Linked DNA regions of Aliamphritea hakodatensis. The main gene of each other region encodes a partner of the protein of the gene in region 2 in a complex. Links are inferred from orthologs where the notes say so. Each region holds a gene or a part of one and is shown on either strand. Other genes may lie near its edges.

Region 1 (7,127 bases), 1.6 Mb from region 2 along the record:
CTGCCGACAACATTCAGGTAATGGCCCCGAAAGAAGCCGAATTCACCAAGTTTGCTATTACCGGCATGCTGGCCATCCGGATCGGCTACATCAATGAACTCGCCAACCTGGCCGACCAGATTAACGTTGATATTGACGTCATCCGTCAGGGCATGGGTGCAGACCCCCGTATCGGTCATCACTATATGTCTCCTGGCTGTGGATTTGGCGGTCAGAACTTTCAGGAGTACACCCGTAAGTTTTCTGAGCTGTTTGAGCAGAAGAGTAACCCGTCGCTATTGGCAACGGTTATCAAAGAGAACGAAGTTCAGAAAGAGCTCCTGTTCAGGAAGTTATGGCAACATTATCAGTGTGATCTGAAAGGTAAAACCGTGACGTTATGGGGCGGCTCCTTTAAACCGGAAACCGCCAGCATAGATAACGCCCCCAGTCTGAAAATTATTGAAGCACTGCTGGCTCAGCAGGTTACCGTCAAACTGCATGATCCTCAGGCCCTGCAAAACCTCCGGGAACATTTCGGTAACACCCCCTCACTCCGGTTCTGCGATAACCGTTACGCTGCACTGGAAAACAGTGATGCCCTGCTGATTGTCACCGAATGGCAGGAATACTGGTCACCGGACTACAACCTGATGCTGGAAAAAATGCGCACCCCGCTGATCATTGATGGCCGGAATATCTTCGATAAAGAAATGCTTCAGAATCAGGGATTCACTTACACAGGCATCGGCCGTTAATGCAGCCCAGACACCTCCGAAGCATTGCTCAACTGGTCTTTGTCCTGAGCGTCGCAGCCATTCTGGCAGGCCTGTTCCGCAGTACACCGCCTCAGGAACTGTTCCCGCATTCAGATAAGGTCGGCCACGTTGCCGGCTTTCTGCTGGTCGCCCTCTCCGGATATTACGCGCTGCCTGCCAACCTGACTAAAGCGTTTACGGCGGTACTGATTTTACTGGCGATCGGCTCTGAATACGCCCAGGCAAGTTTTCTGCCCGCCCGGTATTTCTCACTCCAGGATATGTTTGCTAACCTGTCCGGTATACTGATCGCCGGAATCATTATCCGCATGCACAACTCTTCAAACGCTAAAAAACACCAATGATTATGGATACCATATGACGCCTTTAGCCTGCTTCAAAGCTTATGATATTCGCGGCCAGCTCGGCACCCAGCTGGACACCGATATTGCCTATCGGATAGGCCGTGCTTACGCACAGTTCCTGAAGCCTGAAACTGTTGTTGTGGGGGGCGATATGCGCCTTTCCACCAGCGAACTGAAAGAAGCCCTGAGCAACGGCCTGCGGGACTCAGGTGTGAATGTACTGGATATAGGCCTGTGCGGCACGGAAGAGATTTACTTTGCAACTGCTTATCTGGGCACTGATGGCGGCATTGTCGTTACCGCCAGCCACAACCCGGAAGACTACAACGGCATGAAGCTGGTACGCAAAGGCTCCAAACCCATCAGCGGTGACACCGGCCTGAATGACATTGAGCGCCTGACCCGGGAAAACACCTTTCCCAAACCGGAACCCACCGCCCGGGGCGGATATCAGCTGGTCGACACCCGCGGCGCCTACGTTGAACATCTGCAAACCTATACAGACCTGAGTAAACTGAAACCGTTGCGCCTGGTGGTCAATGCCGGTAACGGTGTTGCCGGTCCCGCCATTGATGCCCTGGAACGCACATTTAAACAACTGCAGGTGCCGGTAGAATTTATCAAGCTGCACCACCAGCCTGACGGCACCTTTCCTAATGGCATTCCCAACCCCATTTTGCCGGAAAACAGAGCCGACACCATTGCCGCCGTCCTGGAGCACAAGGCAGACATGGGGATTGCGTGGGACGGCGACTTTGACCGCTGCTTCCTGTTTGATGAAAAAGGCCGCTTTATCGAGGGATATTATATCGTCGGCCTGCTGGCAGAAGCCTTCCTGAACAAACACCCGGACGAAGCAGTCATCCACGACCCCCGCTTAATCTGGAACACACTGGATATCGCTGAAGCCAGTGGTGGCCGGGCAATTCAGAGCAAAACAGGGCACGCCTTCATCAAGGAACGCATGCGCGAAGAAGATGCCGTATACGGCGGTGAAATGAGTGCCCATCATTATTTCCGGGATTTCTTCTACTGCGACAGCGGAATGATACCCTGGCTACTGGTTGCTGAACTGATCAGCGACAAACAGCAACCGCTTTCCGCACTGGTGGATGACCGGATTGCCAAATACCCGTCGCCGGGTGAGATCAACAGTAAACTGGCAGACCCGGCCAGCGCGATACAGCGGGTGCTTGAACACTACCAGAACGACGCAGTCAGCATTGACCACACCGACGGCATCAGCCTGGATATGGGCCAGTGGCGCTTTAATCTGCGCAGCTCTAATACTGAACCGGTGGTGCGCCTTAACGTTGAAACCCGTGGGGATGTGACACTGATGGAAGATAAAACAGCTGAACTGCTCAGCCTGTTACGCCGTTAAACCAACTCTCCTGCAGATACAAAAAAGGCGCTAAACAGCGCCTTTTTTATTACCCGGACAATTGTTTGTCCAAACAATACCGGATTACATCGCCATACGACGTACATCACTTAGCAGTGCATTCAGGTACGTCAGGAAACGTCCTGCATCACCGCCGTTGATTGCCCGATGGTCATAAGACAGACACAAAGGCAACATCTTACGTGGCTCAAATTCCTTACCGTTCCAGCGCGGCTCGATATCTGCCTTCGACACACCCAGAATCGCCACCTCAGGGGCATTCACAATCGGCGTAAAGCCGGTGCCGCCAATACCGCCCAGGCTGGAGATCGTGAAGCATGCACCCTGCATCTCATTCGGCTTCAGCTTACGGTCTTTCGCTTTACCGGCCAGCTCAACCGCTTCCCGGGACAGCTCATAGATGCTCTTCTTATCCGCATCTTTGATAACCGGTACCATCAGGCCATTCGGAGTATCCACCGCCATACCAATGTTCACATACTTTTTATACACAATATGTTCGCCATCAGCATGCAGAGAAGCATTAAACTTAGGATGCGCTTTCAGCGCCATAGCAATCGCTTTAATCATGAACGGCAGCGGCGTCAGCTTAACCCCTTCACGGGCAGCTTCTTCCTTCATACCGGCACGGAACGCTTCCAGGTCAGTAATATCCGCCTTATCGAACTGAGTCACATGCGGAATATTCAACCAGCAACGCGACATGTTATCGCGGGTAACTTTTTTGATTTTGCTCAGTTTTTCCAGCTCGACTTCACCAAACTGGCTGAAATCAATTTCCGGAATAGCCGGAATGCCGGAACCACCGCTTACCGCCGCTGCAGGCTGCTCTTTCAGCTTCTTCAGAGACGCTTTCACATAGGCCTGAACATCTTCCTTAAGGATACGGTTACGCGAACCGGTACCGGCAACCAGCGCCAGATCAACACCGAATTCACGGGCAATGGCACGGACCGCAGGGCCGGCATGAACAGATTTATTCTTCTGTTCCAGCTCAGTTTTATCAACGGTCTGAGCTGGCTGTGCAGCGGGCGCGGCAGGCTTTGAAGCAGCCGGTGCAGCTGCCGCCGGAGCCGGTGCTGGCGCAGCCGCTGCCACAGGAGCAGCACTTGCAGCCACTTCAAGGCTCATCAGCAGGTCACCGGCATTCACCTGGTCACCCTCTTTAATCTTCATGGATTTAACAGTACCCGCCTTAGGTGCCGGTACTTCCATGGACGCCTTATCGGTTTCCAGCGCGATCAGGGAATCACCTTCCGCAACGGTGTCGCCATCTTTAACCAGCACTTCCACCACATCCACATCAGTGGCACCGCTCAGATCCGGAATCAGCACATCTTCCACACCACCGGCAACTACAGGGGCTATTTCAGCAGCAGGCGCCGGAGCAGCAGGGGCTTCAGAAACCGGTGCTTCGGCTACCGGCTCAGCAACAGGCGCACTGCCTGCAATCTGCATTTCACACAGTGCGTCACCTTCGTTTACAGTGCCGCCTTCACTGATCGCCATGCTGACAATTGTTCCGCTGTGCGGAGCTGGTACTTCAAGCGAGGCTTTATCGGTTTCCAACGCGATCAGAGAATCACCTTCCGATACACTGTCGCCCGCTTTTACAAATACTTCAACGACATCTACATCGCTGGCACCGCTCAGATCAGGTACAGCAACCTGAACGGTTTCGCTCGCCGCAGCAGGCGCCACTGCCGGTGCAGTTGCCACCGGTGCCGCTTCTGCTACAGGCTCAGCAACAACCGGAACGTCTTCTGCAGGCGCATCCGCTGCCGCCGTTTCAAATACACACAATGCGTCGCCTTCGTTGATGGTATCGCCTTCGCTGACAGCTACCGAGACAACCACACCGGATTGCATCGCAGGTACTTCCATTGAAGCTTTATCGGTCTCCAGGGCAATCAGTGAATCCCCTTCTTCAACCTTGTCGCCGACTTTAATAAACACTTCGACTACATCAACGTCAGCCGCACCACTTAAATCAGGAACCGTAATATTCACAGTACTCACAGTCATTTCCTCTTTTGCTTCCGTCTGGCCAGGGTTACACAGTCCAAGGGGCTGGTTTTTCTGGGTTAATGCCAAACTTCTGCATCGCACTGGCAATTACAGAACGCTCAATCAGACCATCGTCGGCCAGTGCTGTCAGGGCAGCAATTGTCACGTAGTGACGGTTTACTTCAAAGAATTCACGCAGCTTATTGCGGGTATCTGAACGGCCATAACCGTCAGTTCCCAGTACCCGGTAAGTACCCGGCATATATTCACGCAGCTGTTCAGGGTACATACGCATGTAATCGGTCGCTGCAATCACAGGGCCCTGACGGTCCGCCAGACACTCTTGCAGGTAGCTGGTACGCTGTTCCTGTGCCGGGTGCAGCATGTTCCAGCGGGCAACCGCCTGCGCATCGCGACGCACCTCGTTGATAGACGTGGTGCTCCAGATATCCGCTTCAATGCCAAACTCATCACGCAGGATGTCCGCCGCTGCAATCACTTCACGCAGAATCGTGCCGCAGCCCATCAGCTGTACTTTCTTCTCTGCCTGCTTGCCTTCCTGCAGCAGATACATCCCCTTAACGATGCCTTCTTCAGCACCAATCGGCATAGCCGGGTGGGCATAGTTTTCGTTCATCGTAGTGATGTAGTAGAACTTGTTCTCTTTGTCCTGGAACATGCGCTTAAGGCCGTCCTGAACAATGACGGTCAGCTCGTAACCGAATGTCGGGTCATACGAGACACAGTTCGGAATCATTTGCGCCATCAGGTGGGAGTGGCCGTCCTGATGCTGCAGACCTTCACCGTTCAGCGTTGTACGGCCAGACGTGGCACCGATCAGGAAACCGCGGGCCTGCATATCACCAGCCGCCCAGGCCAGATCCATGATGCGCTGGAAACCAAACATCGAGTAGTAAATGTAGAACGGGATCATGGTGCAGTTATTATTGCTGTATGACGTTGCACACGCCATCCATGCACTCATTGCACCGGCTTCGTTGATACCTTCTTCCAGAATCTGACCGGTCTTGGATTCTTTATAGAACATGATCTGATCAGCATCGTGAGGCACATAACGCTGGCCTTCTGATGTATAAATGCCTAACTGACGGAACATACCTTCCATACCGAAGGTACGGGCTTCGTCCGGCACGATCGGTACGATACGCTCGCCGATAGCCTTGTCTTTCACCAACGTGCTCAGCACCCGGTTCAGGGTCATCTGAGTGGACATCTCACGCTTCCCACTTTCTTTCAGCTGGGAAGAGAAGGTATCCAGAGGCGGAATTTCCAACGCATCAAAATCTGCCCGGCGGGACGGGTAAACACCGCCCAGCTTATTACGGCGGTCCATCATATACTTCATTTCCGGCGACTCTTTCGACGGCCGGTAATAAGGTACATCTTTCAGCTGCTCATCCGTCAGCGGAATATTGTGGTTGTCACGGAAGTCCATCAGGTCATCCATGGCCACTTTCTTCATGGAGTGAGTATCGTTTTTCGCCTGACCGGATTTACCGGTACCGTATCCTTTTACAGTCTGCGCCAGAATAACGGTCGGCTGACCTTTATGGTTCATCGCCTGCTGGTAAGCGGCGAATACTTTATACGGATCGTGGCCACCGCGGTTCAGATTCATGATGTCCTGATCAGACATATCCTTAACCAGTTCAAGCAGCTCAGGATACTTACCGAAGAAATGCTCACGGGTATACGCACCACCGTTAGCCTTATAGTTCTGCAGTTCACCGTCGCAGACTTCATCCATCCGTTTTTTCAGCAAACCGGAAGTATCATTTTCAAACAGCGGATCCCAGTGACGGCCCCACAGGCACTTAATCACGTTCCACCCAGCACCGCGGAATACACCTTCCAGTTCCTGAACAATCTTACCGTTACCCCGTACCGGACCGTCCAGACGCTGCAGGTTACAGTTAACCACAAACACCAGGTTTTCCAGCTGTTCACGGCCGGCCAGTGCGATTGCCCCCAGAGATTCCGGCTCATCACACTCACCGTCACCCAGGAATGCCCATACCTTACGGTCACCACGGTTAATCAGGCTGCGGGCAGACAGGTAACGCATCACGTGTGCCTGATAAATCGCCTGAATCGGGCCAAGACCCATCGATACCGTCGGGAACTGCCAGAAGTCAGGCATCAGCCACGGGTGTGGATAAGAAGACAGGCCCACACCGTCCACTTCGCGGCGGTAGTTATCCATCTGCTCTTCTGTCAGACGGCCTTCAAGGTAAGCACGGGAGTAGATACCCGGCGCAATATGGCCCTGGAAAAAGACCAGATCGCCTTCCTGCTCACCTTCTGAGCCGCGGAAGAAATAGTTAAAGCCGATATCATAAAGCGTTGCGGAAGAAGAAAAACTGGAGATGTGGCCACCAAGACCTTCATCGTTGTCGTTGGCACGCATGACCATTGCCATCGCGTTCCAGCGGATAAAAGAACGGATCCGGCGCTCCATAAACAGATCACCCGGCATCCGGGCTTCATCTTTAGGGGCAATCGTATTTACATAAGACGTTGTTAACGTATTTGCCGACTCGATCCCCATGTCCGAGGCTCTTTCGCCAAGCTTACTCAGGATATAACGCGCGC
Region 2 (7,029 bases):
TAAGACACAACAGGCTTAGTCACGTTTGCCTTGATGTATGCAGCCGCTTCTTCTTCAGCAGAACCGCCGATTTCACCAATCATTACGATGGCTTCAGTCTGCGGATCGTTCTGGAACATTTCCAGAATGTCGATGAAGTTAGAACCCGGAATCGGGTCACCACCGATACCTACGCAGGTAGACTGACCAAAACCGGCATCAGTTGTCTGTTTAACCGCTTCATAGGTCAGGGTACCTGAACGGGAAACGATACCGACCTTACCCGGCAGGTGAATGTGACCCGGCATGATACCGATCTTACATTCACCCGGGGTGATAACACCCGGACAGTTAGGGCCGACCAGGCGTACGCCCAGCTCGTCACACTTAACTTTACACTCCAGCATATCCATAACCGGGATGTGCTCAGTGATACATACGATCAGCTCGATACCTGCATTCGCCGCTTCCAGGATAGAATCCTTACAGAATGGCGCCGGTACGTAGATAACAGATGCAGTAGCACCGGTTTCAGCAACCGCTTCGGATACAGTGTTAAACACTGGCAGACCCAGATGCTCAGTACCGCCCTTGCCCGGCGTAACACCGCCGACCATTTTAGTACCGTAGGCAATTGCCTGTTCAGAGTGGAAGGTACCCTGGCCACCGGTGAAACCCTGACAGATCACCTTAGTGTCTTTGTTAATTAAAACCGCCATGATTATTTACCCTCCGCTGCTTTTACCGCTTGCTCAGCAGCGTCTGTCAGACTGGTCGCTGCAATGATATCCAGACCGGATTCAGACAGCAGTTTAGAACCCAGCTCTGCGTTATTACCTTCCAGACGTACCACAACAGGCACCTCTACACCGACTTCTTTAACCGCGCCGATGATACCTTCAGCAATCAGGTCGCAACGTACGATACCACCGAAGATGTTAACCAGAACCGCTTTAACTTTTGAATCTTCCAGAATGATCTTGAACGCTTCGGTAACACGCTCTTTAGTCGCGCCGCCACCTACGTCCAGGAAGTTAGCCGGGAAGCCATCGTGCAGGGAAACGATGTCCATCGTACCCATTGCCAGGCCTGCGCCGTTAACCATGCAGCCGATGCTGCCATCCAGTGCAACGTAGTTCAGATCCCACTCAGCAGCGCGTGCTTCACGCTCGTCTTCCTGGCTCGGATCTTCCATTGCCTGCAGATCTTTGTGACGGTAAACCGCGTTTCCGTCGATCGCTACTTTAGCGTCCAGACAGTGCAGATCACCGGCTTCAGTGATAACCAGCGGGTTGATTTCCAGCAGCGCCAGGTCTTTTTCCTGGAACATTTTCGCCAGACCCATGAAGATCTGAGTAAACTGCTTAATCTGCACACCTTCCAGACCCAGCTTGAATGCCAGCTCACGGCCCTGGTAAGGCTGCGCACCGGTCAGCGGATCAATGGTCGCTTTAAGGATTTTTTCTGGTGTTTCTTCCGCAACTGTCTCAATTTCCACACCACCTTCAGTAGATGCCATGAAAACGATACGACGAGAAGAACGGTCAACTACCGCACCCAGATACAGCTCATTGGCGATATCGGTGCAGTCTTCTACCAGAATTTTAGATACAGGCTGACCATTAGCGTCAGTCTGATAGGTCACCAGGTTTTTACCCAACCACTTAGCGGCAAATTCAGACGCTTCTGCAGGAGAGTCAACCAGCTGTACACCGCCAGCCTTACCACGGCCACCGGCATGCACTTGGGTTTTAACAACCCACTTGCTACCACCAATTTTTTCAGCTGCTTCAGCAGCCGCTTCCGGGGTATCTACAGCGTATCCCTTGGATACCGGCAGACCATATTCGGCAAACAGTTGTTTGCCCTGGTACTCATGAAGATTCATGCTCTAATCCGTCGTTTTTACTTTTGAGGTCTCTGTACTCAATGGGGAGAGGCCACTGATATACAGCCCAAAGGTTGCAAACACCTCAGCTGCTGCAGTAACAGCATGCCGGGTATACACAACGATAATCAACCGGGGTCTCCGGTCGAAATCTAAAACTATAAAGCCCCTGCACAGCGTACAGGGGCTTTTTATTACTTACGCTTGCGGCGGTTTGCCATGTGGATTGCGTGACCATCCACAGCCAGTGCCGCTTCATGCACTGCCTCACTCACGGTTGGGTGAGCAAATACAGTCAGTTGCAGGTCTTCTGCAGTTGAAGAGAATTCCATTGCAATTGCAGCCTGAGCAATCAGCTCAGACGCAATACCACCGACCATATGCACGCCCAGGATGCGGTCAGTTTCAGCGTCAGCAATCATCTTCACAAAACCGTCGGTATCGTTCGCGGCCATGGCACGACCAGACGCTGCAAACGGGAATTTACCTACTTTAATGTCAACACCTTCCGCCTTCAGTTCCTGCTCGGTCTTACCGACCCAGGCCAGTTCAGGATGGGTGTAGATGATGCTTGGAATTACATCGTAGTTCATCTGTGCGTGATGGCCGGCAATGATATCCGCAACCATGATGCCTTCTTCAGATGCTTTGTGCGCCAGCATAGGGCCACGTACTGAGTCACCGATCGCGTATACGCCCGGTGCTTCAGTGCGGCACTGACCGTCAACAAAGATGAAACCACGCTCATCCAGCTTAACGCCGGAATCATCTGCCAGCAGACCGTTAGTCTGAGGACGGCGGCCAACCGCTACGATCAGCTTATCAACAACCAGCTCCTGGTCACCGTTCGCATCGGAGTACTTAACCTTAACTTCTTTACCGTCAATGATTTCAGTACCGGTACAACGTGCGCCCAGTTTAATGTCCAGCTTCTGCTTCTTGAGCAGTTTCTGACCTTCTTTGGCAACGTCCTTATCGGCCATCGCCAGGAAGCTGTCCATCGCCTCAAGTACTGTTACTTCAGTACCCAGACGCGCCCATACGGAACCCATTTCCAGACCGATAACACCGGCACCGATAACACCCAGACGCTTAGGCGTCTCGTCGATGTTCAGGGCACCTTCGTTGTCCAGAATCAGGCCTTCAGTCAGCGGCGCAGGCGGGATCTCAACCGGCACGGACCCGGAAGCCAGGATTACGTTTTCTGCATCATAAACAGTTGCAACACCATCAGCAGCGGTCACTTCAACACGCTTGTTTGCCAGCAGCTTGCCTTTACCGGCCAGCAGCGTCACACCATTCGCCTTGAACAGACCGGCAATACCACCGGTCAGGTTTGAAACGATCTTGTCCTTACGGGCAACCATCGCTTTAACATCCATAGTGACTTCGCCACCAACCTGGATGCCGTGAACATCAGCGTGCTGGGCATTATGAAACTGGTGAGTAGACTCCAGCAGAGCCTTGGAAGGGATACAACCAACATTCAGACAGGTACCACCCAGTAAAGGTGCACCTTTGCCATCGACCCACTTCTCTACACACGCGGTTTTCAGTCCCAGTTGTGCGGCTCGAATCGCAGCTACGTAACCACCAGGGCCAGCACCAATCACGATGACATCAAATTTATCTGACATTTTTACCTACCTTTAAAAATTTCTGTAAGGGGGCTGAGTTTATACGTCTAGCAACATCCGAGCTGGATCTTCTAAGAGATCCTTTATAGTAACCAGGAATTGTACAGCTTCCTTACCATCAATCATACGATGGTCGTATGACAGGGCCAGATACATCATTGGCAGAATTTCTACCTGACCATTGACGGCCATTGGACGTTCCTGAATTTTATGCATGCCCAGGATAGCCGTTTGTGGCGGATTCAGAATTGGCGTAGACATCAGGGAACCGAACACACCACCATTGGTGATGGTGAACGTACCGCCCTGCATGTCATCCATACCCAGCTTACCGTCACGGCCACGCAGACCGAAGTCACGGATAGTGGCTTCAATATTTGCCAGGCTCATCGCATCTGTATCACGCAGTACCGGTACCATCAGACCACGTTCGGTCGATACCGCTACACCGATATCCTGATAACCGTGGTAAACCATATCGTTACCATCGATTGAGGCATTCACTGCAGGGAAACGCTTCAGCGCTTCAGTTGCAGCTTTAACAAAGAAAGACATGAAGCCAAGACGGGTACCGTTGTGGGTTTTCTCGAACAGATCCTTGTACTGCTTACGCAGCTCCATGATCGGCTTCATATTGACTTCATTATAAGTCGTCAGCATGGCAGCATTTTGCTGAGCTTCAACCAGACGCTTAGCAATCGTTGCACGCAGACGCGTCATCGGAACACGCTTCTCAACACGCTCACCGACAGGCACTGTGCCCGGCGCAGCCGCTGATGCAACCGCAGGCGCAGCGGCAGCCGGAGCAGGCGCCGCAGGTTTGTTCTTGATGAAGTTCGCGACATCTTCTTTAGTGATACCGCCATTTTTGCCGGTACCCGGAATCTGAGCAGCGTCCAGACCGTTTTCTTCAATCAGCTTGCGGGCAGCCGGGCCGATCTTATCAGCATCAGTTGCAGCAGGAGCCGCCGCAGCAGGCTCAGCCGCCGCTGCCGGTGCAGCCGCTGCTGCACCTGCTTCGAAAGTCGCCAGCACTTCTTCACTCAGTACTGTATCGCCTTCGCCTTTAATGATGTCTTTAAGCACGCCATCCGCCGGCGCTACCACTTCCAGCACAACTTTGTCAGTTTCAATATCAACAATCAGTTCATCGGTGGAGCAAGCTTCACCAGGCTGCTTGTGCCAGGTAGCCACGGTACCGTCGGCTACGGATTCAGGGAAGGTCGGCGTTTTGATTTCGATAGACATATTCTTTCCTTTCTCAGTGTTACTAACAGGCGTTTTCGTCAGGCCTGTTAGCCATTGATTGCTTCATTAACCAGTTTTTCCTGCTGTTCAAGGTGTACTGAAATGTACCCTACAGCAGGTGCGGCTGCATGTGGCCGGCCTACGCCGCCCAGTTGAATCGAGCTGTTATGACGCGCCAGCGCATGACGCATGTGGTGCTGACTGCAGTACCAGGCGCCCTGATTCATCGGTTCTTCCTGACACCAGATAACGGATTCAAGATTGGTGTAATCCTTGATCGCTTCATACATCTGGTTTTCAGGGAACGGATAAAGCTGTTCAATACGTACAATCGCAACATCGTCTTTTTCCAGCTCCGCACGGCGGTTGTACAGGTCGTAGTAAACCTTGCCGCTGCACAGCACCAGGCGCTTAACCTTCGCCGGATCAAGCTGATCAGTCTCGCTGATAACCGGCTGGAAGCTACCGTTTGCCAGCTCTTCAATACTGGAAACTGCCTGCTTATGACGCAACAGACTCTTCGGCGACATAACCACCAGAGGCTTACGCAACGGACGCACCACCTGACGGCGCAACAGATGGAAAATCTGCGCCGGCGTCGTCGGTACACATACCTGAATGTTGTGTTCAGCACACAACTGCAGGTAACGCTCCAGACGGGCTGATGAGTGCTCAGGCCCCTGCCCTTCAAAGCCATGCGGCAACAGCATGGTCAGGCCGCAGAGACGGGCCCACTTATGCTCACCACTGGTAATAAACTGGTCGATAACTACCTGAGCGCCGTTGGCGAAATCACCAAACTGAGCTTCCCAGATAACCAGCGCGTTCGGCGTCGTCGTGGCATAGCCATACTCAAACGCCAGAACCGCCTCTTCCGACAGGAAAGAATCATGCAGGGTCAGCCGTGGCTGATCCGGTGCAATATTCTGTAACGGCTCGTAAACGGCCGCATCTTTCTGACTGTGTAACACTGCGTGACGGTGGGAGAAAGTTCCGCGCCCCACATCCTGACCGGTCAGACGAACACCGTGACCTTCAGCCAGCACTGACGCGTATGCAAGCATTTCCGCACAGCCCCAGTTAACTGCCATTGCCCCGGCCGCCATTTTCTTACGGTCGTCGTAGATTTTCTGAACCTGACGCTGAACAGAGAAACCTTCAGGCACTTCACAGATCTGCTGACCCAGTGACTGCAAGGTTTTGATATCCACGCTGGTATCACAGTCAAATGACCATTTGTGACCCAGATACGGAGTCCAGTCCACAAACAGTTCTTTATTCGGTTCCAGCACCAGAGAATGGGTAACGTGCTTGCCGTCTTCCAGATTCTTCCGGTAATCCTTCTCCATTTGCTTACTCTGCTCCTGCGTGATGACGCCCTCGTCAATCAGCTGCTGAGCATAAAGTTCACGGGTAGTTTTCTGGGCCTTGATCTTCTGATACATCAGCGGCTGGGTGCCGGACGGCTCATCCGCTTCGTTGTGACCGCGACGGCGGTAACAGACCAGATCAATAACCACATCTTTCTTAAATTCGGTACGGTAATCCACAGCCAGTTGGGTTACAAAGCGTACCGCTTCAGGATCATCACCGTTCACGTGGAAAATCGGTGCCTGTACCATCTTGGCGATATCAGTACAGTACTCAGTGGAACGGGAGTCTTCCTGCTTGTTCGTTGTAAAACCAACCTGGTTGTTTACAACGATATGAATGGTGCCGCCGGTCTTGTAAGCCCGGGTCTGGGACATCTGGAATGTCTCCATAACCACGCCCTGACCTGCAAACGCCTGATCTCCGTGGATGTTAACCGGCACAACCGTGGTGCCCACATCATCATCCCGGCGGTCCTGACGGGCCCGCACTGAACCTTCCACTACCGGTGCGGCAATTTCCAGGTGCGACGGGTTAAACGCCATCGCCATATGCATTTCACCGCCATCGGTCATGATGTTGGATGAGAAGCCCTGGTGATACTTAACATCACCGGAGGTTTCCAGTGTCTGCACACCTTCAAACTCCCCAAACAGCTCAGCCGGATTCTTACCGAAGATATTCACCAGGGTATTCAGACGGCCACGGTGAGCCATACCGATTACCAGCTCACGGGCGCCGTGTTTACCGGCACGGTGAATCAGGGTATTCAGTGAAACGATCATTGATTCACCGCCTTCCAGACCGAAGCGCTTGGCGCCGGCAAAACGGGAACCCAGATATTTTTCCAGACCTTCAGCCGCAGTCAGGCGCTCCAGCACCATGACTTTCTTTTCCGGCTCGACG

The links.
Region 1: the proteins of lpdA (region 2) and aceF are in contact, whole or in part, in a crystal structure (PDB 1EBD), measured with the Geobacillus stearothermophilus proteins. The link is inferred for Aliamphritea hakodatensis from one-to-one orthologs. Residues at the interface, in WP_049624544.1 of Geobacillus stearothermophilus: Pro340, Ser341, Asp344, Tyr345, Arg403, Asp406, Val408, Glu431, Ala432, Gly433, Asp438; in WP_033016211.1 of Geobacillus stearothermophilus: Ile130, Ala131, Met132, Pro133, Arg136, Arg140, Glu141, Asn155, Arg157.

The regions. Positions count from the first base shown.
Region 1 is NZ_AP025281.1:1,395,538-1,402,664, reverse strand. What follows is about bases 2,049-5,013. They hold aceF (dihydrolipoyllysine-residue acetyltransferase), read right to left. Parts: upstream 4,527-5,013; coding sequence 2,571-4,526; downstream 2,049-2,570. Other genes in these bases: aceE (pyruvate dehydrogenase (acetyl-transferring), homodimeric type), read right to left, coding at 4,561-5,013; PCI15_RS06360 (phosphohexomutase domain-containing protein), read left to right, coding at 2,049-2,486. Also shown: PCI15_RS06370 (nucleotide sugar dehydrogenase), read left to right, coding at 1-737; PCI15_RS06365 (VanZ family protein), read left to right, coding at 737-1,102; more of PCI15_RS06360, read left to right, coding at 1,116-2,048; more of aceE, read right to left, coding at 5,014-7,127.
Region 2 is NZ_AP025281.1:3,030,171-3,037,199, forward strand. What follows is about bases 1,284-4,150. They hold lpdA (dihydrolipoyl dehydrogenase), read right to left. Parts: upstream 3,505-4,150; coding sequence 2,062-3,504; downstream 1,284-2,061. Other genes in these bases: sucC (ADP-forming succinate--CoA ligase subunit beta), read right to left, coding at 1,284-1,867; odhB (2-oxoglutarate dehydrogenase complex dihydrolipoyllysine-residue succinyltransferase), read right to left, coding at 3,544-4,150. Outside these bases: sucD (succinate--CoA ligase subunit alpha), read right to left, coding at 1-698; more of sucC, read right to left, coding at 701-1,283; more of odhB, read right to left, coding at 4,151-4,752; PCI15_RS14015 (2-oxoglutarate dehydrogenase E1 component), read right to left, coding at 4,800-7,029. UniProt on the Escherichia coli protein: Lipoamide dehydrogenase is a component of the glycine cleavage system as well as of the alpha-ketoacid dehydrogenase complexes.